One region of the Yinghuangia sp. YIM S10712 genome, then DNA from elsewhere that is predicted to be linked to it. Evidence: riboswitches for the same ligand, from Rfam matches in the RefSeq annotation. Region 1 holds a riboswitch; each other region holds the start of a gene.
The links. A riboswitch is a leader RNA that binds a small molecule or an ion and turns the genes downstream of it on or off. The one in region 1 is predicted to bind cyclic di-AMP.
Positions count from the first base shown of each region.

Region 2: it holds a riboswitch for cyclic di-AMP, as region 1 does, so the genes downstream of both, ACRX5W_RS27740 (NlpC/P60 family protein) here and ACRX5W_RS08005 (NlpC/P60 family protein) in region 1, are expected to answer to the same signal.
Region 3: it holds a riboswitch for cyclic di-AMP, as region 1 does, so the genes downstream of both, ACRX5W_RS17000 (transglycosylase family protein) here and ACRX5W_RS08005 (NlpC/P60 family protein) in region 1, are expected to answer to the same signal.
Region 4: it holds a riboswitch for cyclic di-AMP, as region 1 does, so the genes downstream of both, ACRX5W_RS03870 (NlpC/P60 family protein) here and ACRX5W_RS08005 (NlpC/P60 family protein) in region 1, are expected to answer to the same signal.

Region 1 covers NZ_JBPKBI010000002.1:595,647-600,933, reverse strand. Annotated here, with positions in the region: partial or broken gene ACRX5W_RS08015 (M48 family metallopeptidase) at 1-830, opposite strand, end outside; gene ACRX5W_RS08010 (hypothetical protein) at 1,085-2,488, opposite strand; gene ACRX5W_RS08005 (NlpC/P60 family protein) at 2,570-3,697, opposite strand; cyclic di-AMP (ydaO/yuaA leader) riboswitch at 3,711-3,869, opposite strand; gene ACRX5W_RS08000 (NYN domain-containing protein) at 4,588-5,287, opposite strand, start outside.
Region 2 covers NZ_JBPKBI010000019.1:23,910-29,196, reverse strand. Annotated here, with positions in the region: gene ACRX5W_RS27755 (type III polyketide synthase) at 1-810, opposite strand, end outside; gene ACRX5W_RS27750 (UbiA family prenyltransferase) at 1,029-1,856, shown strand; gene ACRX5W_RS27745 (DUF3040 domain-containing protein) at 1,993-2,334, opposite strand; gene ACRX5W_RS27740 (NlpC/P60 family protein) at 2,573-3,409, opposite strand; cyclic di-AMP (ydaO/yuaA leader) riboswitch at 3,415-3,607, opposite strand; gene ACRX5W_RS27735 (hypothetical protein) at 4,237-4,605, shown strand; gene ACRX5W_RS27730 (hypothetical protein) at 4,618-5,287, opposite strand, start outside.
Region 3 covers NZ_JBPKBI010000007.1:95,331-100,617, reverse strand. Annotated here, with positions in the region: gene ACRX5W_RS17005 (PaaI family thioesterase) at 1-698, opposite strand, end outside; gene ACRX5W_RS17000 (transglycosylase family protein) at 997-2,196, opposite strand; cyclic di-AMP (ydaO/yuaA leader) riboswitch at 2,202-2,402, opposite strand; gene ACRX5W_RS16995 (PaaI family thioesterase) at 2,903-3,781, opposite strand; gene ACRX5W_RS16990 (ADP-ribosylation family protein) at 4,109-5,050, shown strand.
Region 4 covers NZ_JBPKBI010000001.1:816,032-821,318, reverse strand. Annotated here, with positions in the region: gene pcrA (DNA helicase PcrA) at 1-2,290, opposite strand, end outside; gene ACRX5W_RS03875 (hypothetical protein) at 2,407-2,760, opposite strand; cyclic di-AMP (ydaO/yuaA leader) riboswitch at 2,980-3,120, shown strand; gene ACRX5W_RS03870 (NlpC/P60 family protein) at 3,129-4,250, shown strand; gene ACRX5W_RS03865 (response regulator) at 4,330-5,040, opposite strand; gene ACRX5W_RS03860 (ATP-binding protein) at 5,037-5,287, opposite strand, start outside.

The sequences.
Region 1 (5,287 bases):
CCCGAGACGGTCGTCACCACCGCGGCCACGGCGAGCAGCAGCGCGAGGGCGCGGGGGTCGCCGGCACCATCGGCCGAGGCGCGGCGCAGCAGGGGCCGCCAGGACATCAGCAGCCCGACCACGCAGATGCCCGTGGCCATGCCGGCGGCGCCGATGAGGGTGCCGTGCAGCACGTCGTTGCGCTTGGCGTGGCCGAGCTCGTGCGCGGTGATCAGCTCGATCTCGCGCTGTGACGCCGATTTCACCGTCGTGTCATAGACGACGATACGGCGGGTCGAGCCGAACCCTGAGACGTACGCGTTGAGGGCGGTGGTGCGCCGGGAGGCGTCCGCGACGAGCACGTCGTCGACGGGGACGCCGTCCTTCTCGGCGAGTTCGAGCAGGGATGTGCGCAGCGGCCCTTCCGGCATCGAGTGGAACTTGTTGAACGCGGGTTCCACCACGAGCGGGTAGAGGAACGACAGCACGACGACGAGCAGCGCGCCGATGCCCGCCGCGATGGGCCAGCCGGCGCGCGGCCAGTGGCGTACCAGCGCGAACAGGGCGACCAGCACGGCGAGTACCAGCCCGGACGACATCGCGAAGCCCTTGGCGGCGTCGAGCCACCAGCCGCCCCACGTCTGCACCGACAGCCCGTGCCGGCGGCGGACGACCTCAAGGCGCGCGTCGAACGGCAGGGCGACCGCCCGGCCGATCAGCAGGAGGACCAGGCCGCCGAGCAGGACCTGCCAGACCCAGCCGCCGCCGAGCGGCCGCGCGACGGCGGTGACCAGACGCGCGCCCACCGGAGTGAGGCCGAGCAGGAGCGACACGGCGAGCGACAGCGCCATCGACAGGTAGACCGGCGGTCGGGACTGCTCGGCGAGCGCACGTCCGCGCGCGATCTCGGCGGTGCTGAAGTCGCGTGCCGCGTCGGGTGCGACCGAACCACCCGGGATGTCGGGCAGCGGCCGCCACGGGGTGGTGACCACGAGCGCCACCAGCAGCACGGCCGCGGTGACGCCGAGGCATATGACGAGCACTTTCTGACCGGCCATCGGTCGGTTTCCCCTCCCCGGGATACAGCGTATGCCGCGCCCCCGGCCTATTGGACCTGCGCGGTGATGTACGCGACCCACGCGCGCGTGAAGTCGTCCGGCGTGGTGCCCAGGACACCGTTGAACGCCTCGGCGAGGCGGGCCTGTTGGTCCGGCGGACCGCTGCCGTTCGCGGGCGGGCCCCCCACCGCCCGGTAGAACTCCACGAGCTTGGCCTCACCCCAGCGCTCGGCGATGAGCCGGCACGCGAGCCAGCCCATCTCGTACGCCTGCGGCAGGGCCTCGTGCGTCGTGGTGAACTGCTCGTCGGCGGGCAGCGATTGCGGCACTTTGCCGTCGAGGATGTCGCGGCGCAGTTCCGGGGCCGCGCTGCGGACGCTCTGCCCCGAGTCGAGATACCCGACGTAGTCCGCGAAGCCCTCGGACAGCCATGTGGGCGTCCAGTTGCGGGTGAACGCGCGGCTTGCGACGTGGGTGATCTCGTGGGTCATCACAACCCGCCTTTCCACGGCACCGAGTTCGCGGAAGGCGTCGGGGTTGACGATCACCCGGTCGGCGGCGGCGCCCTCGGCGGACGCGCCGCGTTCGCCGGTGGTGACGGCGGCGATCCGCGCGTACTGCTGCGGCTCCGCGCCCAGCAGCCGGGCCATCTGCGCCTGGTCGGCCGGGACCACGACGACCGTCTTGCCCGGCCACTCGCCGCCCCAGACCTCCCCGACGTCGACGACGGCGGTCTCGATGTCCTTTTGGTACGAGGGCAGTTCCGCCGCCTGGCCGCCGATGCCCAGGACGATGCCGATATCGGTGCGGAGCACGTGGACGGGGCCGAGGTCCCAGGCCTGGACACTGCCGTGCAGGCCGCCTGGGGCGCCGTCGCCGTCGGCCGCGAGATACCACGCGCCGTCGCGGGCCACGAAGGTCAAGTACTGCGCGCTGCGGACCGGCGCGGCGTCGAAATCGGCGATGCGGTAGACCAGATCCACGTGTGCGGTGGCCGTCGCGGTGCCGCCCAGCTCCGTGCGGCGGGCATCGGTGAGCGCGAACGCGCCGGCCTCGACGATGTCGTACTCCCACGAGGCGAACGGCACGTGGGCGGCGTTGTCGAACGCCGCCCCCTGCGCATCGCGGAACGCAGGCGCGCGCGGGTCGATCGTCGCGAGGAAAGCCGCCCGGTCGCGGTCCCGGAAGGCGGCGGCCCGCCGGTCGAGCAGGCTGGTGATCTCCGCCTGGTCCTTCGTCTGCTGTGCCGCGTCCGCGGGTCGGCCGTCCGTTCCCGCGCGCGGGTCGGCAGTCGGCGGCGCGGTCGGCACGGACGGTCCGGCGCGGCGCTGGTCGGACGAGCCCAGGCCGAGGACTCCCAGGGTGAGCCCGAGTGCCACCGTGGCGGTGAAGACCACGAGAACCACGAGCCACCGCGGGATCCGTCGCTCGCTCAGGCTCCGGTCGTCCACCCAGCGATCGTACGAGACAGCACGTCAGGGCACCTGCCGAGCGTGCCGCCCGGGGGAAGCCCCGGGCTGCGGCGCGGGACGTCAGGAGACGCGCACGACCTTGACGACGGGCATCGAGTTGAGCGGCGCGTACCGCACGGTGCTGCCGGTGCGCGGTGCGTGGATGATCTGGCCGTTGCCGGCGTAGATCCCCACGTGCGACATGCCGCTGTAGTAGATGACCAGGTCGCCGGGCTGGATCTGGCTGACCGGGACGCTGCGCCCCGCACCGGCCTGGCCCTGCGAGGTACGCGGCAGCGCGACGCCGGCCTGCTTCCACGCGTAGCCGGTGAGCCCCGAGCAGTCGAACGAGCTGGGCCCGGTCGCGCCGTAGACGTAGGGCTTGCCGAGCTGAGCGGCGGCGGCGGCCACGGCGGCTCCCGCACGCCCGCTGACCGGGACCGTGGTCGACGGCGTCGTGGTCGTGGAGGTCGCAGTCGTCGGCTTGCTCGTCGGAGTCTTCGTCGGCGACGAGGAGGGGGACGCGGTGGGCGACGGCGTGGTGCGCTCTTCGTCGCGCGACGCCTTCTCTTCCTCCTCGCCGTGGCCTTCCTCCGCCAGCAGCGCTTCGCGCTCGGCCGCCGTGAGGGTGTTCAGAAGGGCTTGCGCCTTCTGGAGCTTCGCCTCGATCTCCGCCTTCTTGGCGGTGAGGTTCTTTCGGGTCTCCTCCAGATCGCCGAGCGTCTGCGATGCCTCGGCGCGCTCCTGGTCGAGGATCCGCTTCTTGGTCTGGAGCTGCTTGAGCGCCTCGGCCTGCTGAGCGTTCATCTGGTCGAGGGCCGACACCTTGGCCAGGTAGTCGTCCGGCTCCTCGGACAGCATGAGCTGAAGGGACGGGGCGAGGCCCGCGCTGCGGTACTGCGCGCTGACGAACTGGCCCATGGTGCTCTGGAGAGCGATGAGGTCCGACTGCTCCTTGACGATCCGCTCTTGGACCTGCTCCACCTGGGCCTGGAGCTTCTCGGTCTTCTCCTGGAAGCCGTTGAACTCCTCGGTGGCGATCTCCGCCTCGTGGTTCAGCGTCTTGATCTGCGCCTTGACCTGGTCTTTGGTCTGGGCGGGGTCGGCCTGGCTCGTGCCCGAGGACAGGGCGACTGCGGTGGCCGCGGCGGCGGTGAGCACGCCGACGCGTGCCTTGCTCGGCTTCTTGGGCCGTCGGTGGGACGCCACGAAGGCGAACTCCTTCTTCCCTCACGGCCGCCTACCGGGTGAGCTGACGGGTTCGGGCCGGAAGATGCCCTACGGCACGGGAAACCCGTGCCGATTCACCCCGGGGGGAGTTGGTTCCCCGGTTCCGGATCGGTCCTCACGTCGACTTCCCCGGACTCGGCGGTGGGGCCCGCCACCGTCCCGGATGGACGGTCGACTTCGCAGGCACCCAGCCGGAGACATTAGTGACCCGGCCTTGATCCGTTCAAATCAATCCGAAAAGTTTTACGAGGGAAACACAAAAATCGCCGATCGAGATGAAGGGCTTCACTTCACAGTGCAGCCATTTGTTCATACTTTCTCGGCGGTTTCCTACGCGGTTCCCCCGGGCCGGCATTGTCGGCCGGTGGATCGACCGCAGGCGGTTCGGGAGGGCCTTCGCGCAGGTCAGGGTCATAGCGCAAAGGCGCGCAAAGATCAACTTCAGCAAGCATCGTGATGCGCTCGACCGTCGCGGGCGCAAGCTCGAAGCATCCGCCGGCTCCCATTTTGCGCGCTCCGGGCAAATCACCCTTATCGGTGACGGATCGGCGACTTGTGGGATACCCCACTTCGACCGGCGCGTGCCGACAGGCCCGAGCGATTTCACCCCGTTCACTTGATTGAGATGAAAAGTCCGATTTTCCATCGAGAATCGATGGAACGACACATTCAGCACACGCCGGACCCAGGGCACGGCACGTACGGCAGCAGACCCGCATGGTCGCCCATCCCTTCCGTTGCGTTCCGGTGGGGCACCGCCAACGGAAAACACGGTAGGTACGGGCACTGACACAACGTCACATGTGGGCCACTCACGACCAGATGGGGACGTGCCGACACACGGTCGCCCGTGCACACCCGACGCGCGGTCACCCTCGGGCGAGCCGCCGCAGCAACATGGTCGACGGCACCGGACGCGCGCCCGCTCGGCGCACGCCGTCCGCCACCTCGCGGTCGGAGGAGACGACGATGACCGGGCGCCCCAGAGGCTCCGCGCGCACCAGGCGGCGGATCAACTCGTCCGCGGTCTCCCCCGCCTTGCTGAAACGGACCCGCACCCCGCGCGGCGGGGCAAGCAACACCGGTGCGTCCAATTGCGCGCCGTCGAAAACGCACGTGATCTCACACCCGGTCTGCGCCGCGATCACCGCGAGCCCGCCGAGCAACCGCACACGTTGCTCCGAGAGCGCGAGTGACGGATAACCCGTCTTGGTGACGTTGTAGCCGTCGATGACCAGGTGCGCCTGCGGCAGACTCAGCAACTGGTCGAGCACCGCGGGGTCGTCGCCCTCAAGCGCGCGTTTGGCGATGTCCTTCGGGCTCGCCCCCTCGGGCGCCACCGCGTCGACGGTGTCGGCGGGCCGCATGCCGACCGGCGGCAGCGCGAGTTCCCTGCGCAGGCCCTGTGCGGCCTCCAACACGGTGTCGAGCAGCAGGCGTACGCGGGTGTCCTCCATGCTGCGGCCCTCACGCGCGGCCCGGCGGCTCGCCTCCAACGCCGACTCGGCCTCCGAGACGCGACTGCGCAACCGCCGTGCCTCCTTGTCCGCCGCCGCGATCGCCGCCTGG
Region 2 (5,287 bases), on a different contig from region 1:
GAACTTTGTGACCCCCTCCCGCAGGTGCCCCCGGACGACAGCCGGGACGTCGGGGCTGAGCACGACGGAGAAGCCCCGCGCGCCGATGTCCCAGCCCATGACGTGCTCGGTGCCGGGATACAGCGCGGCCCGCGAGTCGACGATGCGCGGTCCGTCGGCGGTCGTGCCGGCGACGTGCTCGGCGCCGAGGGCGACGACCGCTGCGGCGCCGTCGCCGAACAGCGCCCCCGCGACGAGGTTGGCGGGCGACGCGTCGTCGCGTTGCAGCGTCAGGGAGCACAGTTCGACGGCGAGCAGCACCGCGACGTCGCCGGGGTTGCCGCGCAGGTGGTCGTGGACGCGCGCGAGGCCGGCGGCGCCGGCGACGCAGCCGAGGCCGAACAGCGGGAGCCGCTTGACGTCCGGGCGCATGCCGAGGCGCACCGCGAGCCGGGCGTCGAGCGAGGGCACGGCGAGGCCGGTGACGGAGGTGCAGGCGATGAGGTCGACGTCGTCGGGGGCCAGTCCGGCCTGTTTGAGTGCCCCGGTAAGTGCTTCCTCGCCGAGGTCTTGCGCGACGTCGATCCAGGCGTCGTTGGCTCGGTCGAAGTCGTGGAGGTCCGCGTACCGGTCGATCGGCAGGGCGAGGTGGCGGGTCTGGACCCGGGCGGCTTCGTGGATGCGGCGCAGCAGTGCGGGGTCGGCGCGGGGCGGCAGGCAGTGTCGGCGCAGGTGTTCGGTGATCTCGTGCTGGTGGTAGCGGTGCGGGGGTAACGCGGTCTGGACTGCGGCGATCGTGCCGGTGGCCTGGTGTCGGTACGAGCTGCGCATCGGACGTTGCCTCTCGTCGCGTTGTCGCCCTGGGTTCGTGTTCCTGCCCGGGTCGCAGCGCCCGTGCCGTCCCGGCGGCGCTCGGCGGATGATCGCGGCGCCGCCCCGGTTCGGGCTCTGCGGCGGTGGGCGACTACCCGCCTGCGTCGGTCCGACGCGCGTCGCGGCGGAGGTTGCGTCAGGCGGGTCGGGTGTTCGGGCGAACGAGGGAGGACGATGTGCGCCGATGGGTCGGGGCCTTGGGGCGGGCCTGCCATCCTCTGCCGACGGTCGCGGTGACGGTGTTCGTGACCGTCGTCGCGGTCGCCGCGGGTCGTGGCGCGGCCGGTTCCGCGGGGGTGGGGGCGGCGGTGCTGGCGGGTCAGTTGTCGGTGGGCTGGTGCAACGACGCGGCCGATGCGCGGCGCGATGCGGAGGTGGGGCGTACCGACAAACCGGCGGCCACGGGCGAGTTGCCGGCGCGGGTGGTGGGCGTCGCGGCGGCGGTGGCGCTCGTGGCGTGCGTGGCACTGTCGCTGCTGAGCGGCTGGGAGGCCGCCGCCGTCCACATGGCAGGTGTGCTGCTCGGCGGGTGGGCGTACGACCTGGGCCTCAAGCGCACGGCGGTGTCTCCGCTGCCGTACGCGGTGGGTTTCGCGTCGCTGCCCGCCTTCGTGACGCTGGGTCTGCCGGGGGCGCCGTGGCCGGCGTGGTGGGCGGTCGCCGGCGCGGCGCTGCTCGGGGTGGGCGCGCATCTGCTGAACGTGCTGCCGGACCTCGCCGCCGACCTCGCGACCGGCGTGCGCGGCCTGCCGCACCGCCTCGGGGATCGCTGGTCGCGGCGGATCGCCGCTGTCGTGCTGGGCTCGGCGGTCGCGGTCCTGGCGTTCGGACCTGCGGGCGCCCCGGGTCCGTTGGCGTGGTTCGTCCTCATGGTCGCGTCGCTGGTGGCGGCGGTGGGCGCGGCGGCGCCGGCGGGGCGTTCGGCGGCCCCGTTCCGGGCGGCGGTCCTGGTCGCGGCACTCGCGGTGGCGCTGTTGGTGGCGCATGCGGGCCAGTTGGCCTGACCGGTGGATGTCTCGGTGCGCGGGCCCCGGCGTACGGACGGGTCACCGGCCGGAACAGGCACACGTCGGCCTGTGGGTGCCGCGTCGTGGCATCACCGTGGTGGCTTCCCGGCGGACGCCGCCGGGATATCGCCCGTTAGCCGGGCTCCTGGCGGCGTGTGGAATGCCACCAGGCCCAGAGCCAGTCGCCCGCGATCACCAGCGTTGCGGCCCATACGACTGCCGCGGCGACGGCGATCGACACCGGGCCGCCGCTGAGCGTCGCGGCGAGCATGACGAGGGACAGCGGGCACAGGACGATCAGGCTGTAGACGCGCACTTGCCGACGGAATCTGCCGGCCGGTGCTCGGCCGCTGGGCGGACTGACGAGATTCATGGTGCGCAGTTGCCGGTCGAGTACGGCGTCGCGCTGCAATTCGAGTTCGATGGCATGCAGCTGCTGCCGCTCACGACGGCTGAGCGCGGGGCCGCCGGGCATGGTCGCCACCTCCGGACGGGGACATGGTGACGGAACTGTCATTACGCTGCCCGGGTGATGTGGAGTTATTCGTTGGCCGTGTGCGCGCGGAAGGGACGGGCATACCGGTCGTTCTGCCTGGTCATACCCGCGTGCATGGTCGTCCGGCGGCACCCGCGCGGGCGGTGGAGACACGGCTGAGAACGTGGTCCGCCGTCCGCGCGGGGCCGGTCCGTGGGGCCGTCGGGCGGCGCGGGGATCAGGCGGGGCGGGTGGCGCCCGCGATGGGCATCGAGTCGACGGGAACGATCTTCACGACCGAACGCGAGTTCGGGGCGTGGATGATCTGGCCGTCGCCCAGGTACATGCCGACGTGGCTGATGCCGGAGTAGTAGAACACCAGGTCGCCGGGCTGAAGGTCGGATATCGCGACCTTGTCGCCGGCCGCGTACTGGTCGGTGGTGACGCGCGGGATCGACACGCCCGCGGCCTTCCACGCCGCCTGGACGAGGCCGGAGCAGTCGTACGCGTCGGGCCCTTCGGCCCCGTAGACGTACGGCTTGCCGAGCTGGGCCTTCGCGAACGCGATCGCGGCGGCGGCCTTGCCGGCCGCGGGGGCGGCAACCTGCGTCGCCGTCGAACCGGCGGTGGACTGCGTGGTCGGGGCGGTCGTCTCGGACGTCTCGGTGGTCGCGGCCGTCCGGGTGGCCGTCTGCGACGAACTGCCGGTCTCGGCCGGTGCGGTGCCGGTCAGCTTCAGGATCCGGCCGATGTCGAGCCAGTCCGGGCCTTTGGTGAGCTGGTCGCGGTTCAGGTCGTACAGGGCCTGCCAGCTGCCGGCGACCCCGTTCGCGTCGGCGATCCTCCAGAGGGTGTCACCTGACACGACGGTGTGTGTCGCGGCGGTGGAGGTGGCGGCGGATCCGGTGTCGGCGCCCGTCTCGGCGGCGGGGTCCGTGGGGGCCGCAGCGGTGGTCGCGGCCTCCGGCTGGGCCATGGCCGGAGCGGCGTGGGTGGCGGTGGCGGTGAAGGCCGTGCCGAGGCCGGCGATGCCGGCGGCGGCCACCAGGCGGCGGACGCTGTGGGCAGACAGCATGAAGTCGTTCCTCTCCTGCCGCCTGCGAGGTGAGCTGTCGGATTCGGACCGGAGACGGCCCGGCCGCGCGAGCGCACGGCTTCACCCCGAGCCGGACCCGACGTGTCGGGTACGGCGTACCACCTGGTTCCCCCGCTCCCGTCCGGAAGTGCTCTCGCGCGCGCCGGGACCGGGGACGGGATTCGGCGTTCCGGTCGGCGCATTTCGCCGTGGTCGGCGAAACCGGGGGTGACGCTAGACAAATCGCCTTGTCGTCCACAACTCGCCGGCCGTGCATCACAGGTGCGTAAAGGCGGCGTTCGGCCTGGTCTCACCTGCGGGGATGCTTCGGACACCCCGGGATGACATGCGGATATGCCGCAGAGTGACCGTGACGGATCGGTGACCGAAAAAGATCTGAATTGCTCATGACCCGCCCGCCGGGCGAATCATTACACGTCCAATCTTGTCCGCATTTACGCAACCAGATGGATTGTCCGTTCACTCGAACGGCCTTCCCCGGCTGCCCGGCGCTCTCGGCGCGCCTACCGTCGAAGTCATGCCGCAACCCGGACAATTCGCCGGTTTTCGTCGCACTGGGCCCTGACGGCCCTTCCTCTCGTCGCCCGAGGCGCGATCGGCGGGAGGACCGTCACTACCTCGCGCGTTCGCGAGACGGGGAACTTTTCCGGCCACGGCACTTGCTCATCCAACGCTGGCGGGGAGGCCCGGTGTCCCGATCCCAACGCTCGGTCGCGAAGTCCCCGGAGCCGGCGAATTCCGCGCCGGCGTCAGCCGATCCGGTCGGCGACTCGCGGGACGAACCAGAAACGTCATCCCGTCGTTCGGTGACCTCGCTCCTCCGCGCGGTGGCCGACTTCGCCGACCGGTCCGCCACCCGCGCCCGCTGCGTCGCGCTCGCGCTGCTCTGGGCCGTGAACATCGGCGCGCTCACCCTGATGTGGTACGGCCTGCCGAGTGGCGGCGCCGGCCCGTTCCCCTGCGCCCTGTTCGGCCTGGTGCTGGCGGTGGCCGCCGGGGTCGTCGGACTGGCGCTCGCGCTCCCGGGGTTGCGTGCTTCCGAACCGGAGCGGGCCGACAACGGCTGGGCGTTCGCGTGGCTGTTCACGACGTTCGTCGGCGCGGCCGGCGGGTTCCTCGTCCTGGCGTTCGACCAGTTCACCCGTTTGTGGGCCGGGGCCGGACTCGGCCCGTGAACCGTGGCCCGATCAGACCCAGCCACCGGGCGCGGGGACGGCCGCAGCCTGGCGCTTCTTCCACACGGCGTACGAGATCAGGTATCCCACCGTCCACATGCCGCAGCTCAACAGCACCCCGATGACGTGGACGGTATGCGGGAACGGCCGGGCGACGTAACCCGGTTGGCCGCCCCCCATGGTGTGCCCGCCGAGGTTGCCGCCGAGCGCGGTCGACGCGTTGGCGACCTGCGGCGGAACCCATGACGCGCCGGCGGTGGCGGCGGCGGTTGGCGGGAGCCGCGTGGGCTGCGACCCGCTGCGGAAGGTCACGCCGTACAGCAGGCGCACCCGCTTGGCCTCCCAGACCGACATCGCGGTGATGGTCACGGGTGCGCCCAGCGTCACGATGGCCGCGACGACGGCGGGCACGCGGTTGTGGCCGGGCGCCGCGAGGTCGACCGCCGCGACGGCCCACGACAGGGTCGGGGCGAGGAGGCACGGCATGAGCAAGTGCCCGTCGGCGGCGGCGAACAGGTGGCGCGGGACCATGAAGAAAGCGGTGATCGCGAAGAAGCCGCACCAGATGAGTGCGATCCACCCCAGCACGACCAGCACCATCAACGCGCCGCCCGGCCGCATTTCCACGACCCCGACCAGCGCCAGCGTGGTCAGCACCGCGCCGGCGCCGATGAACGCACCC
Region 3 (5,287 bases), on a different contig from region 1:
CGGGTGGACGAGAGCGCCATCTCCCCGCCGGCGGGCAGGAGGCACGAAGCCGCGAGCTGGGACGCCGCCAAGGCGACGCCTCCGTGCAACGCCCCGCTGCCGTTGGTCAGCCGGATGTCGCCGGGCACTCGCAGGCGCACGAGCTCGCCGTCCGCCACGGCCGATGTACCCAGCACCGCGAGCAGGGAATCGTGACAGGCGGCGTCCGGGGCGGCGGGACCGTCGGACACGACGCCGACCGTGGGCTGCAACGCCGCGGCTTCGGAGGCGAGTTCGGGCAGGAGCGGGATGTAGCGGCTGCGCAGCGTCATGACCGCGAGCGTCTGCGCGTCCGTGTCCTGCACGCTTCCGGTCACCAGCGCGCCGCGCGCGTGCGAGGCCACGATCGTGCCCTCGCTGGTGATCAGGCTCCCGTCGCAGGGCGGCGGCGCGACGTAGTCGACCGACAGTTCGGTGGTGACGGACCACCGCCCGTCAGGCTGGTGCCTGGCGCCCGCGATCCCCAGCGTGTCGTCGATGAGCACGGCCAGTGCCGCGCTGTGGGGAGCGCCGTCGGGGCCGCGCAGCCACGGGCCGGACGGCATCCATCCGTGCCAAAGCCCGTCGTGCGCATGGTTCGTCACCCGGACGCCGAACAGGCGCTCCGGTCTTCCGACGGGTGCGTGCGGCATCGCTGTCAGGTCGTATTGCGCGGTCACGACGGCTTCCCTCCCCGAGCCGGGCGGGCCCCGGTGCCGCTGCCCGGTTGGCGGGGGTGGCTGTCGCCGTCGGCGATCGGTCGCCTCTCACTGCGGCACATTGCGACCACCCCGCAAGAAAGATCATTCTCCTGGGTGAGAGTAGCATTCTCCGCAATGCCGCCCGTCGGCGCACGTACGCCGCGGAGGGGCGGCCACAGGCAAACGGAACGCCCGGCCGGGTGGTCCCGGCCGGGCGTTCCGTTATTTGTTCATCCCTGTGTCAGCCCCACCTGCACAGGGCACCGCGTCACGACGCTCAGATGTTGACGCCGTGGGCGCGCAGGTACGCCAGCGGGTTCACGTCCGAGCCGTAGCTCGGGGTCGTGCGCACCTCGAAGTGCAGGTGCGGTCCGGTGGAGTTGCCGGTCGAGCCGGCCAGGCCGACCTGCTGGCCGGTCGCGACCTTCTGGCCGACGGAGACCGACAGCGAGCTCAGGTGGCCGTACTGGGTGTACTTGCCGTCGGCGTGCTTGATGACGATCTCGTTGCCGTACGCGCCGCCCCAGCCGGCCTTCACGATCGTGCCGGACGTGACGGCCTTCACCGGGGTGCCGGAGGCGGCGGAGAAGTCCTCACCGGTGTGGCCGTTCGACCACAGCGAGCCGGAGTTGCCGTACGAGCCGTGCGGCGCACCCGACACCGGGCGGACGTAGCCGCTCGACGAGGTCTCCTGGCTGGAGGCGGCCTTGTCCGACGCGGTCGCGGTCGTGGTGGCCGCGGACGACGCCGCAGACGACGCCGAGTTCGACGCGGACGCGGAAGCCTTGCCGTTCAGGGTGAGCTTCTGGCCCTGGTGGATCATGTTCGGGTTGCCGCCGATGACGCTGCGGTTGTCCTGGTACAGCTTCTGCCAGCCGCCGGCCACGTCGTGCGTGTTGGCGATCTTGGAGAGCGTGTCACCGGCGACCACGGAGTAGGTCGCGGCAGTGGTCTGCGCCGCGGCCGGCTTGCTCGACTGGGTCGCCTGCGCGCCGGACGCCGACGCGTTGTCGGAGCCTGCGGACGAGGAGGCCGCGGACGAGGAGGCCGACGAGGCGGCGGCCACGGGCTTGGCGGCCGAACCGGTGTCGATGGACGGCGTGCCGCTGTTCTTGGTCAGGCCCGCCTTGACGGAGCAGACCGGCCAGGCACCCGGGCCCTGAACCGCGAGGACCTTCTCGGCGATGGCGATCTGCTGGTCCTTCGTGGCGAGGTCGGCGCGCGGCGCGTACTGCGTGCCGCCGAACTCCTGCCACGTCGAGTTCGTGAACTGGAGGCCGCCGTAGAAGCCGTTGCCGGAGTTGATGGACCAGTTGTTGGTGGACTCGCACTGAGCGACCCTGTCCCACGTGCTCACCGAGGCGGCGGACGCGCTGGTCGCGCCGAGCATCGGGAGGGCGATCGCGGCGCCGGTGACACCGGCGGCGACGGCGATGGACTTGCGGTTGCTCAGAAGGTTGCGGGTCGCGGACAGCATTAAGCGATTCCTCTCCCACGCCTGCGAGGTGAGCTGTCGGATTCGGGCTGGAGTTGCCCGGCCGCGCCGCCCACGCCCTGATCAGGACGTTTTTGGCACGGCTTCACCCCAAGCCGTCCCGGTCGTACGGAAGTACGTCGCCGGTCCGGCGAATTTCACCTGGTTCCCCCGCTTCTGCCGTGACTGGTTCTCAGCAGTCCCGTCTCGACCGGCGGCAGAATTCGGCGTTCCGGTGAGCGGGGTCGGCGTTGCACCGACGACCACGAAGCTAGACAAACACCCGGTTACAACACAAATCCCTTGGAACCGAAGAAAGTTCAATGAAATTCGGGAATAGGGAATAAGTCACGCTCAGTAGCGTTGTCTCGCCCTCTCCGCAGTCAAAATGACACTTTGCGTGTTCGGGGCGATGCGGGAAGTCGGGATCCGCTACTCGCTGTGCCACGGCGATGCGTTCAAGTAGTTTTGCAAAGGAAACGTAAATTGCCCCGGTTCGGTCGTTTTGTCGCTCGGTGGATGGGAAAAAAGGGCCGAACACCGCGCGTCGGCGCCTGCGCGCGGAGGGGGGTCCGCAGGTGACGGGATGGGGCCGGTACAGGGGCGTTGACCTGGGGTTTCCTTCTCGCCGCCAATACTGCGGTCTGCGGTTTGCCGTCTGCGGTTATGGTCCCGGTCTGCGGGCCGCGTGCGGTCCGCGCCGGTGCGGCTAGACGGAGGCCGAGGTCGGGCCGGAGTATCCAGCCACCATGGCGACCGTGCCCGGCTTGCCCGACGGTCCGTGGGACACGACCTCGATCAGGCGGAAGCTCCGGCCACCGTGCACGACCCGGGCGACGAAGCGGGTTTCGCCGGTGATCTCCAGCGCGCGCAGGTAGCTGATGCGAACCGAAGCCAGGGACATGCCGTCCTCCGGGCGCAGCCAGTGCGAGGCGGCAAGCTGGGTCGCGCACAGGGCGATGCCGCCGTGCATGACGCCACTGGCGTTCGTCAGGATCTCGCGGCCGGGCACCCGCAACGACGCGGTGTCTCCGTCGACTTCCAAGGACGCGTCCAGCATGGCGAGCAGCGACTCGCGGTACGGCGGCTCCGACTCGCGCCGTGGTTCCGGCAGTGCCGCGGTCGTCGGGGCCGTCGTCGCGTCGGGGGTGAACAACTCCTGGAGGTCGCGGGGAACGGTGGTGGTGAACCGACTGCGCAGGGTCGCGAGTGCGAGCGTGCGGTCGGCGTCGTCCCGTACCGTCCCGGAGACCAGGACCCCCGTCGGCTGCGCGGACACGACCGAGCACTCGCTTTGGATCGTCTGCCCGTCGCACGGCGGCGGCGCGGTGTAGTCGACGGAGAGCTCGGTGGTCACCGGCCACAGCTCGTCGGGCCGGTGCGCGGACGTCGCCCTCCCCAGCGTGTCGTCGATGAGCACGCCGAGAGCGGCACTGTTCGGGGATCCGTCCGGGCCGGTCATCCAGGGACCTGACGTCATCGTCCCGCGGCTCCCGCCGTCGACCGGGGTGATCGCGGCGCCGAAGAGGGTCATCGGCCCACGGCCGCGCCGGATGAGCGGTGCCGCGAGGTCGTGGTGCGCAGTCATGGAGATGTCCTGGTTCCCTGGGGCGGTCCTACCGCCGACCGATGCGGCCCCGCCGTGTTGCCGTACGCTGCCCGGCGCGCCGACGTCCCCCAAGAGAACGTCATTCTCGCGCACGAGAGAGTCATTATCGCAGGTGCGGGGCCGGGCGTGAGCGAAGGGTCGGCGCGCAGGCTCCCGCCCCCTGCGCGCGTTCAGCGAAAGCCCACGCTCCCGGCTGTGACCCGACCGTCTCGCCCGCGCGGTCGCCGCGGCGGCCGACGGCAGGGCGCGGCGGTCAGTAGCCTGGTGGCCCGGTCAACCACGTATGGCGCACAGGGGGTTCGTTCCATGACGGAAAACCGCGTGGCGGTCGAGGAGCGGGTCCGCCGCGACTGGGGTCTGGAACTGCCCGAATCAGTTTTCCGCTACCACGCGTTCCTGACCTCTCTGGGACCGGCTGAGAAGCGGGCGCTCGACGACATGGAACTGCGGCCGTTCGGCATCATGGACGTCTTCGCGAACCCGGACGCGCAGCCTGCCGACGGCATCGACGTGCGCGTACACGGTCGCTACTACCTCGACCCGCCCGAGTTCCTGACGTTCATGCACGGAGGTTCGGACGGCCTCCACTTCGGGCTGTGGTTCGACGACGGCCGCACCTGCTCCGGCGTCGCGTCGTACTACACCAACGACGCCGGCGACCTCGACATGACGTCGTCCACACCCCTGGAAGCGGTCCGCGCCCGACTCGAACTCTCGTGGCGCGACCTGCACGACTACTACGACGGCGACGAACTGGCGGAACGGAAGGCCAAGTTGGCGTCGGTACGCGACGCGCTGACCGCGTACGAGACCGCCGACCGCACCGAGACCGGCATCGAGTACTCGAAGAAATACAGCTTCGTGGTACCGCCCGTCCTCCCCGACCGCATCACCACCCTCGACGGCGGTGGCGCGCTGGCAACCGGCGAGACGACCCTGCGGCGCCCACCCCAACACCGCACCGACCCCGCCTACTTCGCGGACGTCGTCTTCAAGGTCATCCGCGACCCCGAGGCCCTCCAAGCCGCCGTCACCGAGGCGAAAAACCGCTGCGCCGCAGGCGACCCCGCCGAAGCCCTGGCCCTCGGCCGCGACCTCCACTGGGCCTCCGGCCGCGACCCGCTCCGCGAGGCCTACGCCCACGAACTCCTGAGCGCGGCCTACCAAGCCCTGGGCCGCCCCGCCATCGCAGCCATCGCCGACGCCCACCACCGCCACCGCAACCTGCGGAGTGTGCAGGTCCTTTAGCCCCGCAAGGGAGCGCAACTCCGATATCGGTGGCGTAGTTGATGGCGACGAGACCTGCCCCGCAAGCCCCGTGACACCACATCCGCCGACGTCGGCGCCCCGGCCTCGAACGTGGTCGGAAGGAGCCCGAAGGAGAACTGCCCCTTAGCACTTGGGACCGTTGGCCGGCGGGCCTGCCGCCTCCCTCGCCCGTATCCACCTGGATTCCACGGCGTAGAACGTCGCGGCCGACTTTGG
Region 4 (5,287 bases), on a different contig from region 1:
GGGACGCGGAACGGGCCGTCCTGGTCGCGGACATGGCCTGGGCCGCCGACGGGGCCTTGCCGTGCCACTCGACGAGCTTCTCCGGCAGCTCCTGAAGGAACCGCGACGGAGGGTTGTACGCGGGGGCGCCCCACGCGCTGCGGATCCGGGAGAGCGTCACGTACAGCCGCTCACGCGCCCGCGTGATGCCGACGTACGCCAGCCGCCGCTCCTCCTCCAGCTCCTTGGTGTCGCCGAGCGCCCGCATGTGCGGGAACACGCCGTCCTCCAGACCGGTGAGGAACACGACCGGGAACTCCAGGCCCTTCGCGGTGTGCAGCGTCATCAGCGTGACCACGCCGCCGCCCTCGGCGTCCGGGATCTGGTCGGAGTCGGCGACCAGCGCCACCTGCTCCAGGAAGTCCGCGAGCGTGCCCTCCGGTTGGGCCTGTTCGAACTCCAGAGCCACCGCGGCGAGTTCCTGGAGGTTCTCGATGCGCGTCTCGTCCTGCGGGTCGTTCGACGCCTGCAACTCGGCGAGATAGCCCGTCTGTTCGAGGACCGCTTCGAGGACCGTCGCCGGGCCCGCGCCGCCCTCGACGACACCGCGGAGCTGGTCGAGCAGCGTCACGAACCCGGCGATCGCCTTCGCCGACCGCGTCGCCATGCCCGGTGCGTCGTTCGCGCGCCGCAGCGCCTCCGCGAACGGGATCCGGTCGCGTGCCGCGAGCACTTCGACACAGGCCTCCGCGCGCTCGCCGATGCCGCGCTTGGGCACGTTCAGGATCCGGCGCAGCGACACCACGTCGTCGGGGTTGGCGAGCAGCCGCAGGTACGCGAGCGCGTCGCGGACCTCCTTGCGCTCGTAGAACCGCACCCCGCCGACGACCTTGTACGGCAGGCCGACCCGGATGAACACCTCTTCGAACACGCGGGACTGCGCGTTGGTCCGGTAGAACACCGCGACCTGGCTCGGGGTGACCGTGCCGGCGTCGGCGAGCCGGTCGATCTCGTCCGCGACGAACTGCGCCTCGGCGTGCTCGTCGTCGGCGGTGTAGCCGACGATCGCGGTGCCCTGCCCGGAATCCGTCCACAGGTTCTTGGCACGGCGGTTGCTGTTGCGTTCGATGACGGCGTTGGCGGCGGCGAGGATCGTCTGCGTCGAACGGTAGTTCTGTTCCAGCAGGATGGTCTTCGCGTCCGGGTAGTCGCTCTCGAAGTCGAGGATGTTGCGGATCGTCGCGCCGCGGAACGCGTAGATGGACTGGTCGGCGTCGCCCACCACGCACAACTCGGCGGGCGGGACCTCCGCGAGGCCCTCCGCGGCCGGGTTGACCAGGTCGCCTTCGACCGTGCGCTTCGGCGCCCGGCCCGCGGCGCCGCCCACGAGTTCGCGCACCAGCACATACTGCGCGTGGTTGGTGTCCTGGTACTCGTCGACGAGGACGTGCCGGAACCGGCGCCGGTAGTGCTCGGCGACGTCCGGGAACGCCTGGAGCAGGTTGACCGTCGTCATGATCAGGTCGTCGAAGTCCAGCGCGTTCGCCTGGCGCAGCCGGGCCTGGTAGAGGGTGTACGCCTCGGCGAGCCTGCGCTCGGCGTCGTTCTGCGCCTCGGCGGCGAACGCCTCCGGGTCGATCAGTTCGTTCTTGAGGTTGGACACCTGCGCGTTGAACTTGCGCGGCGGATACTGCTTGGGGTCCAGGTCGAGGTCACGGCAGACCATCGCCATCAGGCGCTGCGAGTCGGCGGCGTCGTAGATGGAGAACGCCGAGCTGAGCCCGAGCTTCTTGTACTGCTGCCGCAGGATGCGCACGCACGACGAGTGGAAGGTCGAGACCCACATCGCCTTCGCTCGCGGGCCGACCAGAGCCTCGACGCGCTCCTTCATCTCGCCCGCGGCCTTGTTGGTGAAGGTGATCGCGAGGATCTGCCCGGGGTGCACGCCGCGCGCGCCCAGCAGGTACGCGATGCGGTGGGTGAGCACGCGCGTCTTGCCCGAGCCTGCGCCCGCCACGATGAGCAGCGGCGAGCCCTCGTGGACGACGGCGGCGCGCTGCTGCGGGTTCATCCCGTCGAGCAGTTGCGCCGGGTCGACGGCGGGCTTGGGGGCGCCGTTGCGGTAGTGGCCCTCGTACGGCTGTGCGGGCACGTCGTAGTCGCCCGAGAACAGGTCGTCGGGTGCCGGGTCGTACTCGGGCGGCGGCGGGACCTCGTCGGGCGGGGGTTCGGCGGGCCAGGGGATGTCCGCGTCCGCGGGCACGTCGGCGCCGAAGCCCGGCAGCGGCAGGTCGTCGAAGAGTTTGCTCATCGCTGCCGAGTCTACGAGCCGCGCCGGCGGTTCCGGCCCGTGCGTGCCGAACGGGACCGCCGGGCGCGAGGGCGGCTCTCGTCCGGCTCAGGCCTCCGCGTCCGGCTCGGGCCGGCTCAGGTCCACATGACGGCGATCGCGATGTTGGCGACGGTCAGCAGGCCGATGGCGCCGACGATCTTGGTGTCCACGCGCTCCTTGGTGCGGTTGGTCCACACCATGAGGAGGATCGCGAGGAGAACGGCCAGCTTCACACCCATCTTGGCGTTGTCGACGTCGAGGTCCTGGCTCTGCCGGACGCCGACGAGGGCGACCCCGGTGACCAGCATCGTGAGCGCGCCGTGGACCATCGCCTTGTTGACGCGGACGTCGCCGGACTTCATCGCGCTCATCTGGGTCAGGAATCCGCCCAGCAGGGAGGCGACGCCGATGATGTGCAGGACGAGCAGGAGTTGACGAACGACGTCCACGGGACGCTCCTCAGAGTCGGCTGCGACGAGCCTATAAAAATCACAAACCGGACAATGAAACGACCCCCAAGGTAAAGCTTTGGCAATGTCCGGGGAGATCCTGGGGTTCGTGACACTCCTGTGACTAATGTTCTCGGCCAGGTGGCCCGTACCCCCGTGCTCCACCCGGAGCAGACGGGCGCCACCGCCGAGTCCGGTCACGACCGGCGGCCGTCCCTGTGCGGCCGCGGGCCTTTTCCGGAGCCGGGGACCCACGGTCCCATCGAGGCGAATCGGTGCCGGGGCCGCTCCCGGCGCCGTAGGGCGTCTTCTTCCGCCCGAGCCTGTCAGCTAACCCGGTAGGCGGCCGAGGAAGGAGTGACGCTTTCGTGGCGTCCCATCGTCGTCCCGCGCAGCACCGCCGGTCGAAGCCGCGTACGGCTCCCCGCAGTGCCGCGACCCTGGCGGTCACCGCCGCCGCGACCATGACCGGGGTCATCGCCTTCGCCGGCCCGTCCCACGCCGACCCCGCCCCGGCCAACCCGACCAAGTCCCAGGTCCAGGAGCAGGTCAACCAGCTCCACCACGAGGTCGCCAAGGCCACCGACATCTACAACGGTGTCCAGGAGAAGGTCGAGCAGCTCCAGCAGGCGGCGAACGCGACGCAGACCCGCGTCACCGAGGAACAGGCCGCGATGAACGAGCTGCGCGAGCAGATCGGCATCCTCGCCGCCAACCAGTACCGCAACGGCGGTATGCCGCCCGAGCTCGCGCTCGCGCTGAGCGGCGACCCCGCCGAGTACCTGCAAAAAGCCCAGATGCTCGACCAGTTGGACTCCCAGCAGGCCATCAAGCTGGAGCAGATCGCCGCGCAGGCGCGCATGCTCCAGCAGGACCGCGAGGAAGCCTCCCGGCAGCTTGCGGAGCTCGACCAGCTCCGCAAGGACCTGACCGCGAACAAGAACGCGATCCAGGAGAAGCTCAACAAGGCCCAGGCTCTGCTCAACACCCTCACCGAGGCCGAGCGGCAGGCGATCCTGGAGTCCAACGAGCACGAAGCGGCCGAAGCCGCCGAGCGCGAGGCCGAGGAGCGCGCGGCGCGCGACGAGGAACGCGCCGCCGCCGAGGAAGACGACAAGGAAGCCGCCGCCGTCCCGGCGTCCGGACGGGCCTCGGTCGCCATAGATTTCGCCATGGACCAGATAGGCAAGCCGTACGGCTGGGGCAAGGCAGGGCCGAGCTCGTACGACTGCTCCGGTCTCATGCAGGCCGCGTGGGGGAAGGCCGGCGTCAAGCTGCCGCGCACCACGTGGGACCAGGTCAACGTCGGCACCAGGGTCTCGAAGTCCCAGCTCCAGCCCGGCGACCTGGTCTTCTTCTACTCCGACAACAGCCACGTCGGGATGTACATCGGCAACGGCATGATGGTCCACGCTCCGCGCCCCGGCACGAATGTCCGGACCGAGTCGATCAACGTGATGCCGTTCTACGCGGCGACCCGCCCCGGGTAAACCGGCACCCGAACGGTGCGCTCGGGCGGTCCGCACACCGCGTCCCGCCCCTGCGTTCCCGGCCGACCGGCGGCCGTCGTCACACCAGTCGCCGGTCGGTCGCCCAGCGCGTCAGCTCGTGCCGGTTGGAAAGCTGCAACTTGCGCAGCACCGCCGACACATGGGTCTCCACGGTCTTCACCGAGATCACCAGCCGCCGCGCGATCTCCTTGTACGCGTAGCCGCGTGCGATCAGCCGCAGCACCTCGCGCTCCCGCTGCGTCAGCCGGTCCAGGTCCTCGTCGATCGGCGGGACATCCGTCGCCGCGAAGGCGTCCAGCACGAACCCGGCAAGGCGCGGCGAGAACACCGCGTCGCCGTCCGCGACCCGCGCCACCGCCCGGACCAGCTCGTCGCCGGTGATCGACTTCGTGACGTAACCGCGCGCGCCGCCCCGGATGACCCCGATCACGTCGTCGGCGGCATCGGACACCGACAGCGCCAGGAACCGCACACCGGGCTGGAGTTCGGCGCACTGCCGCAGCACCTCGACCCCGCCGCCGCCGGGCAGGTGCACATCCAGCAGCACCACTTCGGGCCGCGTCGCCCGCACCACCGCGACCGCGGACGGGACGTCCTCGGCCTCGCCGACCACCTCGACCGCGTCACCGATCTCGGCGCGCACGCCCGTACGGAACATGCGGTGGTCGTCGACCAGCACGACGCGGACCCGGCCCCCGCCCGCCGCCCCGCCTGCCGTACCGCCTGCCGTACCGCCTGCCCCGGCGCCCTGCGGGCTCTCGCTGCTCACGACCGGCTCCTGTTCCCCTCGCTGCGAGCCATCCCCAGCTCGACTTCGGTGCCCTCACCGGGCTCGCTGCGGATCACCGCGCTGCCGCCGTTGCGGCGCATGCGCCCGAGGATCGACTCTCGCACACCCAGCCGGTCCTCCGGCAGCGCCTCCGGGTCGAATCCCGGGCCGCCGTCGCGAACGAAAACGGTGACCGTCGCCTCCTCGACCTCGGCGAACACCTGCACCGGACCGCCCGGGGCGTACT